DNA from 3 places in the Streptomyces sp. NPDC045431 genome. Region 1 is predicted to be linked to each of the others. Evidence: riboswitches for the same ligand, from Rfam matches in the RefSeq annotation. Region 1 holds a riboswitch; each other region holds the start of a gene.
The links. Region 1 has a riboswitch for cyclic di-AMP ahead of AB0A69_RS14770 (C40 family peptidase). Riboswitches for the same ligand answer to the same signal wherever they lie in the genome.
Positions count from the first base shown of each region.

Region 2: another riboswitch for cyclic di-AMP. It lies ahead of AB0A69_RS11000 (transglycosylase family protein); the one in region 1 lies ahead of AB0A69_RS14770 (C40 family peptidase).
Region 3: another riboswitch for cyclic di-AMP. It lies ahead of AB0A69_RS19995 (LysM peptidoglycan-binding domain-containing protein); the one in region 1 lies ahead of AB0A69_RS14770 (C40 family peptidase).

Region 1 covers NZ_JBEZAQ010000005.1:245,130-250,485, reverse strand. Annotated here, with positions in the region: gene AB0A69_RS14790 (8-amino-7-oxononanoate synthase) at 1-918, shown strand, start outside; gene AB0A69_RS14785 (DUF397 domain-containing protein) at 893-1,096, opposite strand; gene AB0A69_RS14780 (helix-turn-helix transcriptional regulator) at 1,156-2,025, opposite strand; gene AB0A69_RS14775 (ATP-binding protein) at 2,266-2,697, shown strand; gene AB0A69_RS14770 (C40 family peptidase) at 2,767-3,246, opposite strand; cyclic di-AMP (ydaO/yuaA leader) riboswitch at 3,251-3,432, opposite strand; gene AB0A69_RS14765 (hypothetical protein) at 4,073-4,276, shown strand; gene AB0A69_RS14760 (urease subunit gamma) at 4,550-4,852, shown strand; gene AB0A69_RS14755 (urease subunit beta) at 4,868-5,179, shown strand; gene AB0A69_RS14750 (urease subunit alpha) at 5,172-5,356, shown strand, end outside.
Region 2 covers NZ_JBEZAQ010000003.1:532,064-537,419, forward strand. Annotated here, with positions in the region: gene AB0A69_RS10985 (hypothetical protein) at 1-1,169, shown strand, start outside; gene AB0A69_RS10990 (cytochrome P450) at 1,166-2,443, shown strand; gene AB0A69_RS10995 (transglycosylase family protein) at 2,609-3,532, shown strand; cyclic di-AMP (ydaO/yuaA leader) riboswitch at 3,806-3,976, shown strand; gene AB0A69_RS11000 (transglycosylase family protein) at 3,980-4,687, shown strand; gene eno (phosphopyruvate hydratase) at 4,930-5,356, shown strand, end outside.
Region 3 covers NZ_JBEZAQ010000009.1:40,376-45,731, forward strand. Annotated here, with positions in the region: gene AB0A69_RS19980 (aminotransferase class V-fold PLP-dependent enzyme) at 1-394, shown strand, start outside; gene AB0A69_RS19985 (class I SAM-dependent methyltransferase) at 445-1,200, shown strand; gene AB0A69_RS19990 (hypothetical protein) at 1,287-1,562, shown strand; gene AB0A69_RS19995 (LysM peptidoglycan-binding domain-containing protein) at 1,570-2,328, opposite strand; cyclic di-AMP (ydaO/yuaA leader) riboswitch at 2,333-2,503, opposite strand; gene AB0A69_RS20000 (nucleobase:cation symporter-2 family protein) at 3,116-4,561, shown strand; gene AB0A69_RS20005 (transcriptional regulator) at 4,711-5,356, opposite strand, start outside.

The DNA of each region.
Region 1 (5,356 bases):
GCGGACTTCTGCGGCTTCGAGGCCGCCCTGGTCTTCTCCTCCGGGTACGCGGCCAACCTGGCCGCCCTCACCGCGCTCAGCGCCCGCGGTTCCCTCATCGTCTCGGACGCGGGCAACCACGCCTCGATCGTCGACGGCTGCCGCCTCTCGCGCGCCGAGACCGCCGTCGTTCCGCACGCCGACCCCGACGCCGTGAACAAGACCCTCGGCACCCACCCCGGCCGCCGCGCCCTCGCCGTGACCGACTCGGTCTTCTCGGTCGACGGCGACGCGGCGCCGCTGGCGGAACTCGCAGCCGCCTGCCGCGCGCACGGCGCCGCGCTGGTCGTCGACGACGCGCACGGCCTCGGCGTGCTGGGCGACGGCGGGCGCGGGGCGCTGCACGCGGCGGGGCTCGCGGGCGACGCGGACGTCGTCGCCACGCTCACGCTGTCCAAGTCCCTGGGCAGCCAGGGTGGAGCGGTCCTCGGCCCGGCGCGCGTGATCGACCACCTGGTCAACGCCGCGCGGACCTTCATCTTCGACACGGGCCTGGCCCCGGCCGCGGCGGGCGCCGCGCTCGCGAGCCTGCGTCTGCTGCGCGCCGAGCCGGGCCTGGCCGGCCGGGCGCGTACGGTCGCGGCCACCTTGCACGGGCGGCTGACGGCGGCGGGCCTGACCGCCGTGCGGCCGGACGCCGCCGTCGTCTCCGTACGCGCCCCGTCGCCGGAGCAGGCCGTGCGGTGGGCCGCGGACTGCCGCGCCGAGGGGCTGGCGGTGGGCTGCTTCCGGCCGCCGTCGGTGCCCGACGGGATCTCGCGCCTGCGGCTCACCGCCCGCGCCGATCTGACAGAGGTTCAGATCGAGACGGCCGTGGCCACGATCCTCCGAACGGCGCCGGACCCGGCGCCGGTCAGCCCGCCTGCTTCAGGGAGCTGACGAAGGACGTCCAGGCCGCCGGGGAGAACCGCAGCGGCGGCCTGGCGGTGTCCTTCGAGTCGCGCACGGCCAGCCGCGCGGCGTCGAGACGGGCCGCCTCGACGCAGTTGTTCATGCCCACGCTGCGGCTGCTGCGCCGCCACTGCGGGCCATCGTGGTGTGCGAGGTAAGCAGACATGTGGGGTGCCTCTCCCTGGGGGGTCTCTCGCCGATCAGGCGGGATCAGCGCGAGAACCCCTACGCGCCGTCACCGATCCCGGCGATGAGTTCCGACGACTCCTCGGGCGTCAGGGCGTGCGCCTGCATGGTGCGGAACGCGGCGCTGTACGCCTCGAGGTCTTCCGTGCGTTCGAGATAGAGGCTACTCGTCAAGTGGTCGAGAACCACCACATCCAGATCAGACATGTTCGCGAAGGAGAAAATAACGAAAGGCCCGGAGAGGCCGACGTACCCGCCCACCGCGAACGGCAGCACCTGGAGCCGCACATGGGGCAGGTCCGCCAGCTCCCGCAGCCGCCGCAGCTGCGCCCGCATCACCCCCGGGCCGCCCACCTGCCGCCGCAGCACCGCCTCGTCCAGTACCGCCTCCAGGCGTAGCGGCGGATCGCCGAACAGCACCTCCTGGCGGGCGAGCCGCACCTCCACCAGCGAGTCGACCGCCGTCACCGGCAGCCCGTCCAGCGCCGCGCGTGTCACCGCCCGCGCGTAGTCGGCCGTCTGCAGCAGGCCCGGCACCACCGAGGTCTCGAGTGTGCGCGCCGCGCACGCCTGCGACTCCAGGCTGATGAAGTCCTGGTACTGCGGCGGCAGCACGCCCCGGTACGCGTGCCACCACCCCGTGCCGCCGCCGTCCGCGGCCGCGCCGGAGAGGGCCTCCACCAGCGCGCGCTGGCGCGGTTCACGTACGCCGTAGGCGTCGAGCAGCCGTGACACGTCCTCGCCCGTCACCCCGCTGGCACCCGTCTCGATCCGGCTGACCTTCGACTGGTGCCAGCCGACGAGCCGGGCCGCGTCCCGGCTGGTGAGCCCGGCTCTCAGGCGCAGCCGCCGCAACTCCTCGCCGAGCTTGCGGCGCCGCACCGCCGGACCGTGCCGCGTGCCCCGCACGACAGCCCCACCTCCCGCCCTCCGGAACGCTGGACCAACCCGCCAGTCTGCCCGCCGGAACCGCTCTCGCGTAGCAGGGTTCACCGCTTCGAGCGACAGATATATGCATATCTTGGGGGATCGGCCCCACCTGGGGCGACATAAGTGGCACTCTGGCGCGAAGCGCAATCCGAGGCCGTCCTCGCACAACATCCGCTCCCTGTCGGAGTCCGGCCCCGGTGGGAAAGGGACAGCGTCGCCATGGCAGACCACCAGGAAGCATCCGTCACTCTGCCGAGCGATCCAGCCTCGGTCTCCGCAGCCCGCAGATACGTGGCGGACGTTCTTACCGAATGGGGCCTGCCGGCCGAGTCCGACACGGCGGACGCGGTACGGCTGATCGTCTCCGAGCTCACCACCAACGCCGTCCAGCACACCTTCGGGCAGTCACCGACCTTCACGGTGGACATCCGGCTGGAACGGGACGAGCAGCTGCGCATCGGTGTCACCGACAGCCACCCGCGCTGGCCGCAGCGCCTGCCCGCGGCCGTGCAGCAGGACAACGGCCGCGGCATGGTCATCATCCGCTGGCTCACCGCCGAACGCGGTGGCCGCCTGACGGTCACTCCGACCGGTGAGGGCGGCAAGACGGTGTGGATCGCCCTGCCCTGGTCCGTCCCCGTCCGGGGCTGAGCGCCCGCCCGGTACGGCGGCGGCCCCGTACCGCCTGGGCGTGCGGTACGGGGCGTACGAGCCGTCGCGTCAGCGCACGCGCCCGTAGTAGACCGACTTCGACCAGATGCGGTCGAGCTTGACCACCGAACCCGACTTCGGTGAGTGCCAGATCTTGTTGTCCCCGGCGTACAGGCCCACGTGGTAGACGCGTCCACCGGAGTGGAAGAAGACCAGGTCACCCTTCTGCCGCTGCGACGTGGAGATGTGGCGGGTCTTGTTGTACTGCTGCTGCGCGGTGCGCGGCAGCGTCTTGCCGGCCTTCTTGTACGAGTAGAGCGTGAGGCCGGAGCAGTCGAACCGGGACGGGCCCGCTGCCCCGTACGCGTACGGGGAGCCCTTCTTCGACGCGGCGACGTTCAGCGCCTTCGTGGCGTGCGTCGCGGCGGCGGCCTCGGCCTGGGGGACGGCGCCCGGCGCCAGCATGGTGCCGCCGACGGCGGCGAGCGTCAGTGCCGAGACGGCACCGGCTCGGGACAGCAGAGACGGGACATGAATCTGCGCGGTCATAGCGCAACCCTTCGTCAGCCGCCTGTGAAGGATGACCTGTCGGGTTCGGGCTGGCGAAGTTGCCCGGCCGCTGACGCGGCTTCACCCCAAGGGGCGGCCATGGTGCGCTCGCCCCGGACTGCTTGGGTCCTCCACTCCTGCCGATCCACTCCTGTCGACCAGTCGTCCGGACGGCGGCAGGACTCGGCGTCCGCCCGGGCCGCCCCGCCGCGGTGGCGGGGGCTTGTCGTCGAAGGGATCTTGACCCATGACAGGGCGAAATTCCGAGTCGAAACGGAAGTTTGTGAGGCTCCTCACGACTGATCCATTCGAGTGGACAGAGGCGTTTTGGCGCGACGCGACGGCCGATTGATGATCCGTGGACCAGCGGCGGAAGGTGATGTTCCGCCAGATGCGTACACCATGGGCGCAACTCGTACAGTGCGTAATTCCCTCGTTTGCGTACGCCGAACGAGGGTGGCTCATCGGCCCTTCTGCGCCCATCCGTGCTACGCCGAAATCCCTCATCAGGCGGGCTCCTGAGGGGGCGTCATCCGCGCAGCCCGACATTCGCCATCGAGAACGCACGGCGCACGCGCCAGCGTCCGGGTGTGCGCCTCGCCCTCCCGTGGTCATGCGTCGAGCGCAGTGCTCCCGCGGTGCGGCCGTGCGCCCGCCGAGCGCCCGGTTGACCCCACTCCGGGGGTCGGAAGCGTGCGGGATCGTTTCATCGTCCTCGTGCGGGTGACCGGGCGCGTATCCGGGGTGTGGGGGTGGGTAGCCAGGGGCCGACTCGAGCCAACCGGCGAGTCAGAACCCGTCACCCCGCCACAGGGAGGGAACCCGTATGCGTCGCATCGCGGCCGTCGTCCTCGGAACCATCGCACTCCTCGGATCCACCGTCACCACCGCCTCGGCGGTGGCGGTGCCGGACCCCACCGCCGTCCTCGACTGCGTCACCACCAGCGCGACCGACCTGACCACCATCGTCGACCCCGCCGCGCCCGCCCTCCCCTCGGAGGTCCCGGGCGCGAGCTGCCTGGCCGTCTGAGGCGGGCACCGCGGCTCGCCGGGCGGCACGGGCGCACCCGTACCGCCCGGCGAGCGGCCGCGCCTCGTATACGACCCGCGCTGCGGGCCCGGCGGGTGGCCGCTCGTGTCCCATGGCCAGGCAAAGCGGTAGTTAACCTGCTGGAAAAACTTCTGCCCGAGATTGAAATATCTCTCCCTCACAATCGTTTCCGCAGGTCAACAGAGTGTTGAAGCCGGATAGGGTCCCGCTGCCGCCCGGGGTCGTGCCGGGCGGGAACATGTGAGGTGAAACGTGCAACTGAGCCCGCACGAGCAGGAGCGCCTGCTCATCCATGTCGCTGCCGACGTGGCGGAGAAGCGCAGGGCACGCGGGGTGAGGCTCAACCACCCCGAGGCCGTCGCCCTCATCACCGCGCACATCCTGGAGGGGGCCAGGGACGGCCGGACCGTCGCCGAGCTCATGGCGTCCGGGCGCAAGGTGCTCAGCCGGGACGACGTCATGGAGGGCATCCCCGAGATGATCCACGACGTCCAGGTCGAGGCGACCTTCCCGGACGGCACCAAGCTCGTCACCGTCCACGAGCCGATCGTCTGACGGGGCCCGCCACCGATGATCCCCGGAGAGATCCTCTACGCCGACGAGCCCGTGCCCCTCAACGAAGGCCGCCCCGTCACCCGCCTCACCGTGCTCAACGCCGCCGACCGCCCCGTGCAGGTCGGCTCCCACTACCACTTCGCCGAGGTCAACCCGGGCCTCGCGTTCGACCGCCCCGCCGCCCGCGGCCTGCGGCTCAACATCGCCGCCGGCACCGCCGTGCGCTTCGAGCCCGGCATCCCCGTCGACGTGGAACTCGTCCCGCTCGCCGGCCTGCGTGTCGTCCCCGGCCTGCGCGGACAGACCGGAGGTGCCCTCGATGGCTGAGCTCGCCCGCCCCCAGTACGCCGACCTCTTCGGCCCCACCACCGGCGACCGGATCCGCCTCGCCGACACCGACCTGCTCGTCGAGATCGAGGAGGACCGCTCCGGCGGCCCCGGTCGCTCCGGCGACGAGGCGGTCTTCGGCGGCGGCAAGGTCATCCGCGAATCCATGGGCCAGGC
Region 2 (5,356 bases), on a different contig from region 1:
AGCGGGCCCGCCGCCCGGCCAACCACCCGCGCGGCCACCGGCTGGTCAGGGCGGCCATCGACCTGCACCGCTGCGGGAGCACGAAACCGCTACCGGTGGAGCTGCTGCGCCAGACGCATGAGCTGTACGACGTCGATGCCGGCTCCGGCGAATCCTTCGAGGACGCCCTCGCCTGGGCGGCCCGCCCCCGGCTCGGCATCACCGGCCTGCTCGTGGAGGAGCCGGGGGGTCGGTGGCGTGCGTACGGCTCGCTCATCGTGGACGCGATGAAAGCGGACGCCTTTCCGACGCTGGACGCGGTCTGGGAAGCCGCTCTCGCATACGACCCCATGGCGGTGAAACCGCACGCGGGCGTGCACTACCTGAAGAAGGCGAAGGCCGGTGACGCGGAGGCGATGTACCGCTTCGCGCGGCTGTGGGACGACGACGCGTGGCTCCGGAAGGCCGCCGACGCGGGCCATACCGGCGCCTGTCGCGAGCTGGGCCGGTCGCTCGCCGGGCGTGGCGAGACCCGCGAGGCGGAGCGGTACCTGGAGGCCGCCGCCGAGGCGGGGGACACGGAGGCGGCGTTGGAGTTGGGGGAGCTGCTTCTGAAGCGGGCGGTGGCCTGGCTGACCAAGGCCACGGACGGCGGAAGTCCGGAGGCGGCGCACCTACTGGGCGACCTGTATCTAGGAGCGGGGGAGGAAACGCGCGCCGCCAACCTGTACGAAGACGCGTTTGCTGCCGGGTATGACGGCGTCGCGCGGAGTTACGGCGCCTACTACCGCTACACAGGGGCTGAGGTGTACGCCAGGTTCTTCTTCCAGCGTGCCGCCGACGCGGGCGACGAGCTCGGAGCGGCGGCACTCGGCGCGAAGCCCTGGTCACCAGAGGACGTCGAAGACTACTTGCGCGAGTTCGCCGGCCAGGAGGAACCGATGGACACCACCCACCTCGGGATGCTTCTCGAAGAGAACGGCCGCGAGACGGAAGCCCGTGCCTGCTACGCCAAGGGCTTCGACCTCGGCGACCCCTACGGCGCCTTCCGCCTCGCCCGCCTCCTCGCCAAGGAGGGCAAGCCGGAAGCGGCACGCGCCTGGATGCGCAAAGCCGCCGACGCCGGTCACCCCGGTGCCGTGAAGGCCCTCGCCGCCGAGGCGGGCGGGGCGGATACCGTCGAGGGGTGAACGCCCCGAACCACCCGAACACGCCACCCGAGCTCTTCACCTGGGAGTTCGCCACCGACCCCTACCCCGCCTACGCCTGGCTCCGCGAGCACGCCCCCGTGCACCGCACCAAGCTGCCCAGTGGGGTCGAGGCGTGGCTGGTCACCCGGTACGCGGACGCGCGGCAGGCGCTCGCCGACCAGCGGCTCAGCAAGAATCCGGCGCATCACGACGAGCCCGCGCACGCCAAGGGCAAGACCGGCATTCCGGGGGAGCGCAAGGCGGAACTGATGACGCACCTGCTGAACATCGACCCGCCGGACCACACCCGGCTCCGGCGCCTGGTGTCGAAGGCGTTCACGCCGCGGCGGGTGGCGGAGTTCGCGCCGCGGGTGCAGGAGCTGACGGACCGGTTGATCGACAACTTCGCTACAAAAGGGAGCGCGGACCTCATCCACGAGTTCGCGTTCCCGCTCCCCATTTACGCGATTTGCGACATGCTCGGCGTCCCGCCCGAGGACCAGGACGACTTCCGGGACTGGGCCGGGATGATGATCCGGCACGGCGGCGGGCCGCGCGGCGGAGTCGCGCGGTCGGTGAAGAAGATGCGGGGCTACCTCGCCGAGCTGATCCACCGCAAGCGCGAGGACCTCGGGGAGGACCTGATCTCGGGGCTCATCCGGGCGAGCGACCACGGCGAGCACCTCACCGAGAACGAGGCCGCGGCGATGGCGTTCATCCTCCTCTTCGCCGGGTTCGAGACCACGGTCAACCTCATCGGCAACGGCGTGTACGCCCTGCTGCGCAACCCCGGCCAGCGCGCCCGGCTGCAGGAGTCCCTCGCCGCGGGCGAGCACGGGCTGCTGGAGACCGGGGTCGAGGAGCTGCTGCGGTACGACGGGCCCGTGGAGCTCGCCACGTGGCGGTTCGCGACCGAGCCGCTGACCATCGGCGGGGAGCGCATCGCGGCGGGGGACCCGGTGCTGGTGGTGCTCGCGGCCGCAGACCGGGACCCGGAGCGGTTCGCGGAGCCCGACACCCTGGACCTGGCGCGGCGCGACAACCAGCACCTCGGGTACGGGCACGGCATCCACTACTGCCTCGGCGCGCCGCTCGCCCGCCTCGAAGGGCAGACCGCGCTGGCGACACTGCTGACCCGGCTGCCGGACCTCCGGCTCGCGGTGGATCCTGCCGATTTGCGGTGGCGTGGGGGGCTCATTATGCGGGGACTGCGCACGCTCCCGGTCGAGTTCACCCCCTTTGCGGAGCCCTCGGATGTGACGATCCGTCAGTAATGTGATCTTCGCGTAATCTCCGCTGCATCGACTTGTGACTAGCGTTCGAATGCCGCTACGTTCACCGTCACCTCAGCAGTCACGCGAAAGGCACACCGCATGCGCTCCGGGAACGGCAGGCACCGTCGACCCCGTCAGGCCCCCGCCATCGTTGTCGCGGCAGGGGTGACCGGATCCGCCATCGCCCTTCCGCTGCTCGGCGCCGGCTCCGCGTCGGCCGTCGACGCCCACACGTGGGACCGGGTCGCCGAGTGCGAGTCCGGCGGCGCGTGGAGCGCCGACATGGGCAACGGCTTCTATGGCGGACTCCAGCTGTCGCAGGAGACGTGGGACGCGTACGGCGGCAAGCAGTACGCCCTGCGCCCCGACCTCGCCAGCCGCGCCCAGCAGATAGCCGTGGCGGAGCAGGTCTACGCCGCGACGGGCGTGAAGACCTGGGAGACCTGCGCCCCCATCGTCGGCCTGGGTGGCACCGCCGCCACGCCGGCGAAGGGCGCCAAGCCCGACGTGTCCACCGACGCCGCGACGCCCGAGGCCACGCCGGACGCCGCTCCCGAGACGCCCGCCCCGGCCGGGGCCGACGCCACGCAGCCGGTGGAGCCCACGGAGCCCGTGGCTCCGGCCGACCCGGTCGAGAGCCTCCTGCCGACGGAGCCCGCCGAGCCCGCCAGGCCCGCCGAGCAGGCCACGCCGGACGCCGCACCGGAGGCGACCGCCCCGGCCGGCCCCGGCACCGGAAAGCACCGCGGCGCGCCCGACCCCGCGGAGCCCCCCGCGGCGACGGACCCGGCGGCCACGGACCCGGCCGCACCGGAAGGTGACACCACCACCGGCGCCGACAATTCGGTCAACGGGCGCGAAACGGACGGCCACACGTCGCGGGGTGACGGCGCGGCACGCGACCTGGCGGACGCCCAGCCGGGCGCGTACACCGTCCGCCCCGGCGACAGCCTCTCCGCCATCGCCGCGGAGCAGGATCTCGAAGGCGGCTGGACCGCCCTCTACGACGCCAACCGCCAGACCGTGGGCGAGGATCCGGACCTCATCCTCCCCGGCCAGAGCCTCGATCTGGCGCCCGAGAAGCCCTAGTTGACCGGGGCTATTGGTGCCCCTATGTCCGGTTCTGCGCCAGTGAGACATGAGTCTCTTTGCGCCAACTGGTGCCTCACGAACGCACGATGTGTCCGTTCCGCCCCTCACCTGCGCAAACGTCCGTCAAGCGCAAGGCAGTAGGGGCGGATTGACCCGGATGTCCGTCTTTGAACTTCGCCGGGCTCTGTGTTTACGGTCTTTATCGCTCGCCACCGCGGGCCCCTCCGACCGGTACGCCGAATCCTGCCGCCGGACGCGAGGGAACAGTCGTCGCGTCATGCGCCGAAGGCAGGAGCGGGGGACCCAAGGTAGGTGCCGGCCCCCGGCCGTCGAATGACGGTCCGTGAGCCGGCTTGGGGTGAGGCCGCGCGAGTCGCGCGGCGGGGCAGCTCATCAGCCCTAACCCGACAGCTCACCTCGTAGGCGTCGGTGAGGAGATGCTCCATGCTGTTTTCCAGCAAGGTTTCCGGCAAGGCCAAGCACCGTCGCCCGTCCAAGGCGGTCCGTTTCGCCGCGTTCGCCGGCATCACCGGCGTCGCCGTGGCCGCCCCGCTGATGGGCGCCACCTCCGCCTCGGCCGCCACCTCCGCCGAGTGGGACAAGGTCGCCCAGTGCGAGTCCGGCGGCAACTGGTCCATCAACACCGGCAACGGCTACTACGGCGGCCTGCAGTTCTCGGCCTCCACCTGGGCCGCGTACGGCGGCACCGCGTACGCCTCCACCGCCGACCAGGCCAGCAAGGCCCAGCAGATCGAGATCGCCGAGAAGGTCCTGGCCGGCCAGGGCAAGGGCGCGTGGCCGGTGTGCGGCGTGGGCCTGTCCAACGCCGCGTACAACGGCGGCGCCGCCGAGCGCACGGCCGAGCAGCCCACCACCCGCAGCGAGCAGCGCACCGCGCCCAAGGCCGCCCCCAAGGCGCCGAAGGCCGCCGAGTCCGCGCCGAAGGCCGCGTCGAAGACCGTCACCACCCCGACCGGCAAGAAGGTCGAGAAGGGCGACGGCGAGTACAAGGTCCAGGCCGGTGACACGCTCAGCACCATCGCCGCCGAGAAGAAGGTCGCGGGCGGCTGGGAGAAGCTGTTCGAGCTGAACAAGGACATCGTCGACGACGCCGACCTCATCTACCCGGGCCAGCAGCTCCACCTGAGCTGACCCCGGAAGGCCCCGGCCCGCCGCTCACGCGGCGGGCCGGGGCCTTTGCGGTTACCCGCAGGTAAACCTTGCGGGGTTTTGCCCCGGAATCGGGGCCCTCGGGTCGTTTTTCGTCCCACGAGGCGGGCGTCGGCTGGCCCCGGCCCCCCGGCCGGTTAGGCTCTTGTCGCACGGCGCAAGGCCAAAGAGACCCTGCACCCTGCACCGCTCGCGTCACAATTCGCGTCACATCCCAGAAGGAGATGCTCGTGCCGTCCATCGACGTCGTCGTAGCCCGGGAAATCCTGGACTCCCGAGGCAACCCCACGGTCGAGGTCGAGGTCGGCCTCGACGACGGCAGCACCGGCCGTGCTGCCGTTCCGTCCGGTGCCTCCACCGGTGCGTTCGAGGCCCTCGAGCTCCGCGACGGGGACAAGGACCGCTACCTCGGCAAGGGTGTCGAGAAGGCCGTCCTCGCCGTCATCGAGCAGATCGGCCCGGAGCTCGTCGGCTACGACGCCACGGAGCAGCGGCTGATCGACCAGGCGATGTTCGACCTGGACGCCACGCCGGACAAGTCCTCGCTCGGCGCCAACGCCATCCTCGGCGTCTCCCTCGCCGTCGCGCACGCCGCCTCCGAGGCGTCCGACCTGCCGCTCTTCCGCTACCTCGGCGGCCCGAACGCGCACC
Region 3 (5,356 bases), on a different contig from region 1:
GAACACGGCCGGTGTCGTCAGCCTCACGGCGGCCCTCGACTGGCTGGAGGAGGCGGGCACGGACCGCATCGAACGGTGGACCGTGGCCCTGGCGGCCCGGCTGACCGACGGACTGGCCCGGATGGACGCCTACGAGGTGCTCGGCTGCCGCTCCAGCCTGGACGCCGCCTCCACGGTGCAGCGCCGCAGACACATCGTCACCTTCCGGCACCGCGGGATCGGCTCGCAGGACCTCGGCTTCATCCTCTACAGCCACGGCTTCATGGTGCGCTCCGACAGCCACTGCCAGGCGGGGACGGACCCGGAGGACGGCTCGGTGCGGATCAGCCTGCACGTGTACAACGCACCCGAGGAGATCGACGGGCTCCTCGCCACGCTCGCCAGTCTGCAATGATTTCCATGACCGTTTAGAGGTGTGGTGAGAAGGCAGGGGCGCGAGAGGACATGAGTGTCAGTACGGTGGCGGCCGCGCGATGGGTGGACCGCTGGGAGAGGCAGCAGCAGCGCTACGCGGTCGACCGCGAGGAGGCGTTCACCGTCATCGCCGACGTCGTCGAGGGCGTGACGGCGGAGCGGCGGGCGCCCTTCGTCCTCGACCTGGGCAGCGGGCCCGGCTCGCTGGCCGCGCGACTGGCCCGCCGCATGCCCCGCGCCCGGGTCGTGGCGGTCGACGCCGACCCGCGCCTGCTGGAGCTCGGCCGGGCCTACTACGGACCGGCCGTGCGGTACGTGGAGGCCGTCATCGGCGAGCCCGGCTGGCTCGACGCCGCCGGGACGGACGGGCCGGTGGACGCGGCCGTCTCCACGACGGCGCTGCACTACCTCAGCGAACGGACCCTGCGCCGGGTCTACCGCGACCTCGCCGGGCGGCTGCGCCCCGGCGGGGTCCTCGTCAACTGCGACCACATCTGTCCCGACTCCGCCAAGGTCGGCGAGCTGGCCCTGCACATCGGGCGGCGCCGGGCCGAGCGGGAACCGGCCGTCGCGGACGAGGACTGGGAGACCTGGTGGTCCGGGGTCGCCGCGGACCCGGAGCTGGCCGCCCTGTTCTCCGCCCACCGCCACCACCGGCACCCGCGCTGCGAGGGCAACGACCTGACCCTCTCCGGGCACCTCGCCCTGCTGCGCGAAGCGGGCTTCGAGGAGGCGGGAGCCGTCTGGCAGTTCGGCAACAACCACGTCCTCGTGGCCGTGCGCTGACCACGCGCCGTAGCGTCACGGCTCCTTCACGCAACCGCCCCGCCCCGCCGGTCGCGCGACCGGCGGAGCGGGGTCAGCATGGGAACGTGACATGGGCATCGTGGACGACGGTCCGGGTCTACGCCGGACGCGGTGGCGTGAGCACCGACACGGTCGGTGTCATCACCGGTGAACTCGACGTGCACACGACCTGGGTCGACGGCGAGGCGCGGGTGGCCGTGCAGCACAGCGGGGCCTCCGACTGGTTCCCGATGAGCGGCAGCCCCGTGCCGTGCTCGTCGGAGGAGGCCAGCCGCGTGCTGCACGACGCCGTCGTGGAAGCCGTACGGTCCGGCGGCGGGGCGACCGTCCCCCGTCAGTAGGCGCCCGTCAGTAGGCGCCGAAGACGTTGTCGATCGACCCGTACCGGTCGGCCGCGTAGTTGCAGGCCGCGGTGATGTTGGCGACCGGGTCGTACGGGTCGGTCGACGTGCCGGGCACGTGGTACGCCCGGAACGTCGGGTCGATGACCTGGAGCAGGCCCTTGGACGGGGTGCCCGCGGCGGCGTTGGAGTCCCAGTTGTTGATGGCCAGCGGGTTGCCCGAGGACTCGCGCATGATGTTGCGGTGAATCCCGTCGTACGAGCCGGGAATGCCGCGCTCGGCCATGATGGCGAGCGCTTCCTTGATCCAGCCGTCGAGGTTGTTCGCGTACGTCGCGGGCTTCGCGAGCGCCGGCCGCACGGTGGAGCGGCTGGCCCGCTCGGCGGCGGCGGGCGCGGCGGGCGCGGCCTTCGCCTTGGCCTTCGCGCCGATGGTGAGCTTCATGCCGGGGCGAATGAGCGACGGGTTGTCGCCGACCACCGACTTGTTGTCCTCGTACAGCTTCTTCCAGCCGCCGCTGACGCCACGGTCCGCCGCGATCTCGGAAAGGGTGTCACCCGCGACCACGGTATAGGTGGCGGGTTTCGCCGGGGCCTTTTCCACGGCCGCGGAAGGCACCGCGTTCGGCACCGCGTTCGGTGCCGCCTCGGCTGCGGTCGCGCCGAAGAGGGGAAGGGCGAGTGCGGCGCCGCCCGTGCCCGCGGCGGCGACACGGCGGGCGAGCGGATTGTTCTTGGGGCGGCGGTGCTTACCCTGTGCGGGCATGGCGGATTCCTCTCCGTCGCCTGCGAGGTGAGCTGTCGGGTTCGGGCTGGAGATGCCCGGCCGTATCCGCACGCGACCGCGTGCGCACATGACTTCACCCCAAGCCGTTCCGTATACACGGACCGGCGGCTTACCTGGTTCCCCCGCTCCTGCCGTACGTCGGTGGTGGGTGGGTGCGGTTTCCGGACGGCGGCAGGATTCGGCGGTCCGACCGGATTGCGGTGACGGTAAGCGAGAGCCTCGGGCCGGAACAAGTCGTGAAGAGCGCACGCGCGATTACGGAAATGCCATGAAGGGAGTTCTGCCGGAAAGTCAATTCCCTGTCCCAGCAGGGGAAATGCGGTGCGGAGGACGTGCACCCCGAATAACGGGAGGTGAGTCATGTCACGGCGCGAGCAAATCGCCCTCGGGGTCGCCTTATCGGAGAACCGAGGCGAGTCGGACGAACATGTGTGAAACCAGAGATGTTCGGGCGAAAGGTGCGTCTTGTGGGGCGGGGGAGCGGTGAGTGTCGTGCCGGTTACTCGCGAGGAACGTCCGACGTCAACTAAGGTGAGCGCCCCGATCGGCTCCACCTGCGGATCTCATGCGCAAGGCGGCTTCGCCATGCCGATCGAAGGAAAGTCCTCCAACCAGGACGCACATCTCAGTGCAGGGCGACGTGGTGTCGGCAACTCCGCCAGACGTCGGCTCCGTACGGGCCGGCGAGGCCTCGTCCTGACACATTCCGGGCTCCGAGGCGTCGGCTCCTCTCTCATTCACCTACCTCTCGTAAGGCAAGGCAGAGATGGCACGAGTCTCCCGACGGCACTCCGGGACGCAGACGCATCCCGTCGACGAACTGCTCCCCCTCCCGCAGCTCACGCTCTACGGCTTCCAGCACATCCTCGCGTTCTACGCGGCGGCCGTCATCGTCCCCGTACTCCTCGGCAACGCCCTCGGGCTCTCCGACGAGCAGCTGGTCCACCTGGTCAACGCGGACCTGCTCACCTGTGGCATCGCCACGATCATCCAGGCGCTCGGGGTCTGGCGGATCGGTGCGCGCCTGCCCCTGGTGCAGGGCGTGACCTTCACCGCCGTCTCCCCCATGGTCGCGATCGGCATAGGCGCGGGCGGTGGTACCGCCGGTCTGCTGGTCGTCTACGGCGCGGTCATCACGGCCGGCATCGCCACGTTCCTCTTCGCGCCGTTCGTCGGCCGGCTGGTGAAGTACTTCCCGCCCGTCGTCATCGGCACGATCCTCACCATCATCGGCATCACGCTGATCCCGGTGGGCCTCCAGAACGCCGCCGGCGGCTCCCACCTCATCGGCGACCCCGCGTACGGCTCCGGGAAGAACCTCGCCTACGCGCTCGGCACCCTGCTCCTGATCCTGGTCGTGGTCCGGCTCGGCAAGCCGTTCCTCGGCAGCCTCGCCGTGCTCATCGGGCTCGTCGTGGGGACGGCCGTCGCCTGGCTCCTGGGGGACGCACACTTCGACGCGGTGGCGGACGCCGACTGGTTCGGCGTCACCACGCCCTTCCACTACGGCATGCCGCAGTTCGAGCTGCTGCCCATCATCGCCATGGTCGTCGTCATGCTGATCACGATGGTGGAGACGACCGGCGACGTGTACGCCATCGGCGAGATCTCCCGGAAGAAGGTCGACAGCGACACCGTCACGCGCGCGCTGCGGGCCGACGGCGTCTCCACGATGCTGGGCGGAATATTCAACTCTTTCCCTTATGTGGCATTCGCGGAGAACATCGGACTCGTCCGCATGTCCAAGGTGGTGAGCCGCTTCGTGGTGGTGGCCGCCGGTGTCTTCATGATCCTGCTGGGGCTCCTGCCGAAGGCCGGCAGCCTGGTCGCCGCGATCCCGCACCCCGTGCTCGGCGGCGCGGCGATCTCGATGTTCGGCATGGTCGCGGCGGTCGGCATCCAGATCCTCGCCAAGGTGGACCTGCGCGAGGAGCGCAACGCCATCATCCTGGCGGTGAGCCTCGGCGCGGCGATGCTGCCCACGACGGTCAAGCCGTTCTTCGAGCGCATGCCGGACGACGTACGGGCGGTGCTGGACAGCGGCATTACGCTGGGTGGTCTCACCGCCCTCGTGCTGAACCTGTTCTTCAACGCGTTCACGCGGCGCAAGGCGATGGAGATCGACTGGGAGGACTACGAGGACGAGACCCCGCCCGCCGGGCCCACCCACCCCGCCGCCCAGTCGGCCCCCGGCGCCGGCGCGTGGCGCTGAGCCCTTCTCGCGACGGCGCGACAGCGCAGCGCGGCAGGACGACCGACGGCCCCCGGACATCCGGGGGCCGTCGGCCGTCCTGCGCCTCCTGCGCCTCCTGCGCCTCCTGCGCCTCCTGCGCCTCCTGCGCCTCCTGCGCCTCCTGCGCCTCAGAAGCCGCGCGGCGGCGGCTCGTCGCCCACCTCGCCGATCAGCTCCCAGAAGTGGTCCACGAGCCGGTGCAGGAACGCCGAGCGCTCCGCGGCGACCTCCTTCAGCCGGGAGTCGTCGTTGCGGGCCATCAGGTGGCCCATGTACCGCTCGGCGAACCCCGCGAACTCCGTGTGCATCGTGCGCAGGGCGTCGCCCACCGAGGTCTCGTCGACGACGACGATCTCCGCGACGGGCGTCACGTACGCCTTCCAGCGTCCCTCGATGGCCGTACGCAGCAGCCCGGCCAGCTCCTCGTCGCGGCCCATGATGCTCACCAGCCTGCGCAGGGACAGCCCCAGGGCCTCCACCAGAGCCCTGGTCTGCCGGATGTCGCCGTCCCAGCGGTGCGCCGCCTCCGCCGCCCGGTACGCGGCGGGGTCCATGCCGATCCGGTCCGCCAGCCGCTCCACGCTCAGCTGCCGGGCCAGCCGGTGTTCCGCCAGCGTGCGCGGCTCGATCCCCATGAGCGCGGTGGCGGGGCACCACAGCACGTCGGCGAGGGCGAAGAGGTGGGTTTCCGAGGGGAGATGGGAGCCCTGTTCCCAGGCGGCGATCAGGTCCGGGTGGACGGGAACACCGCACGCCGCCATGGACTGGGCCACC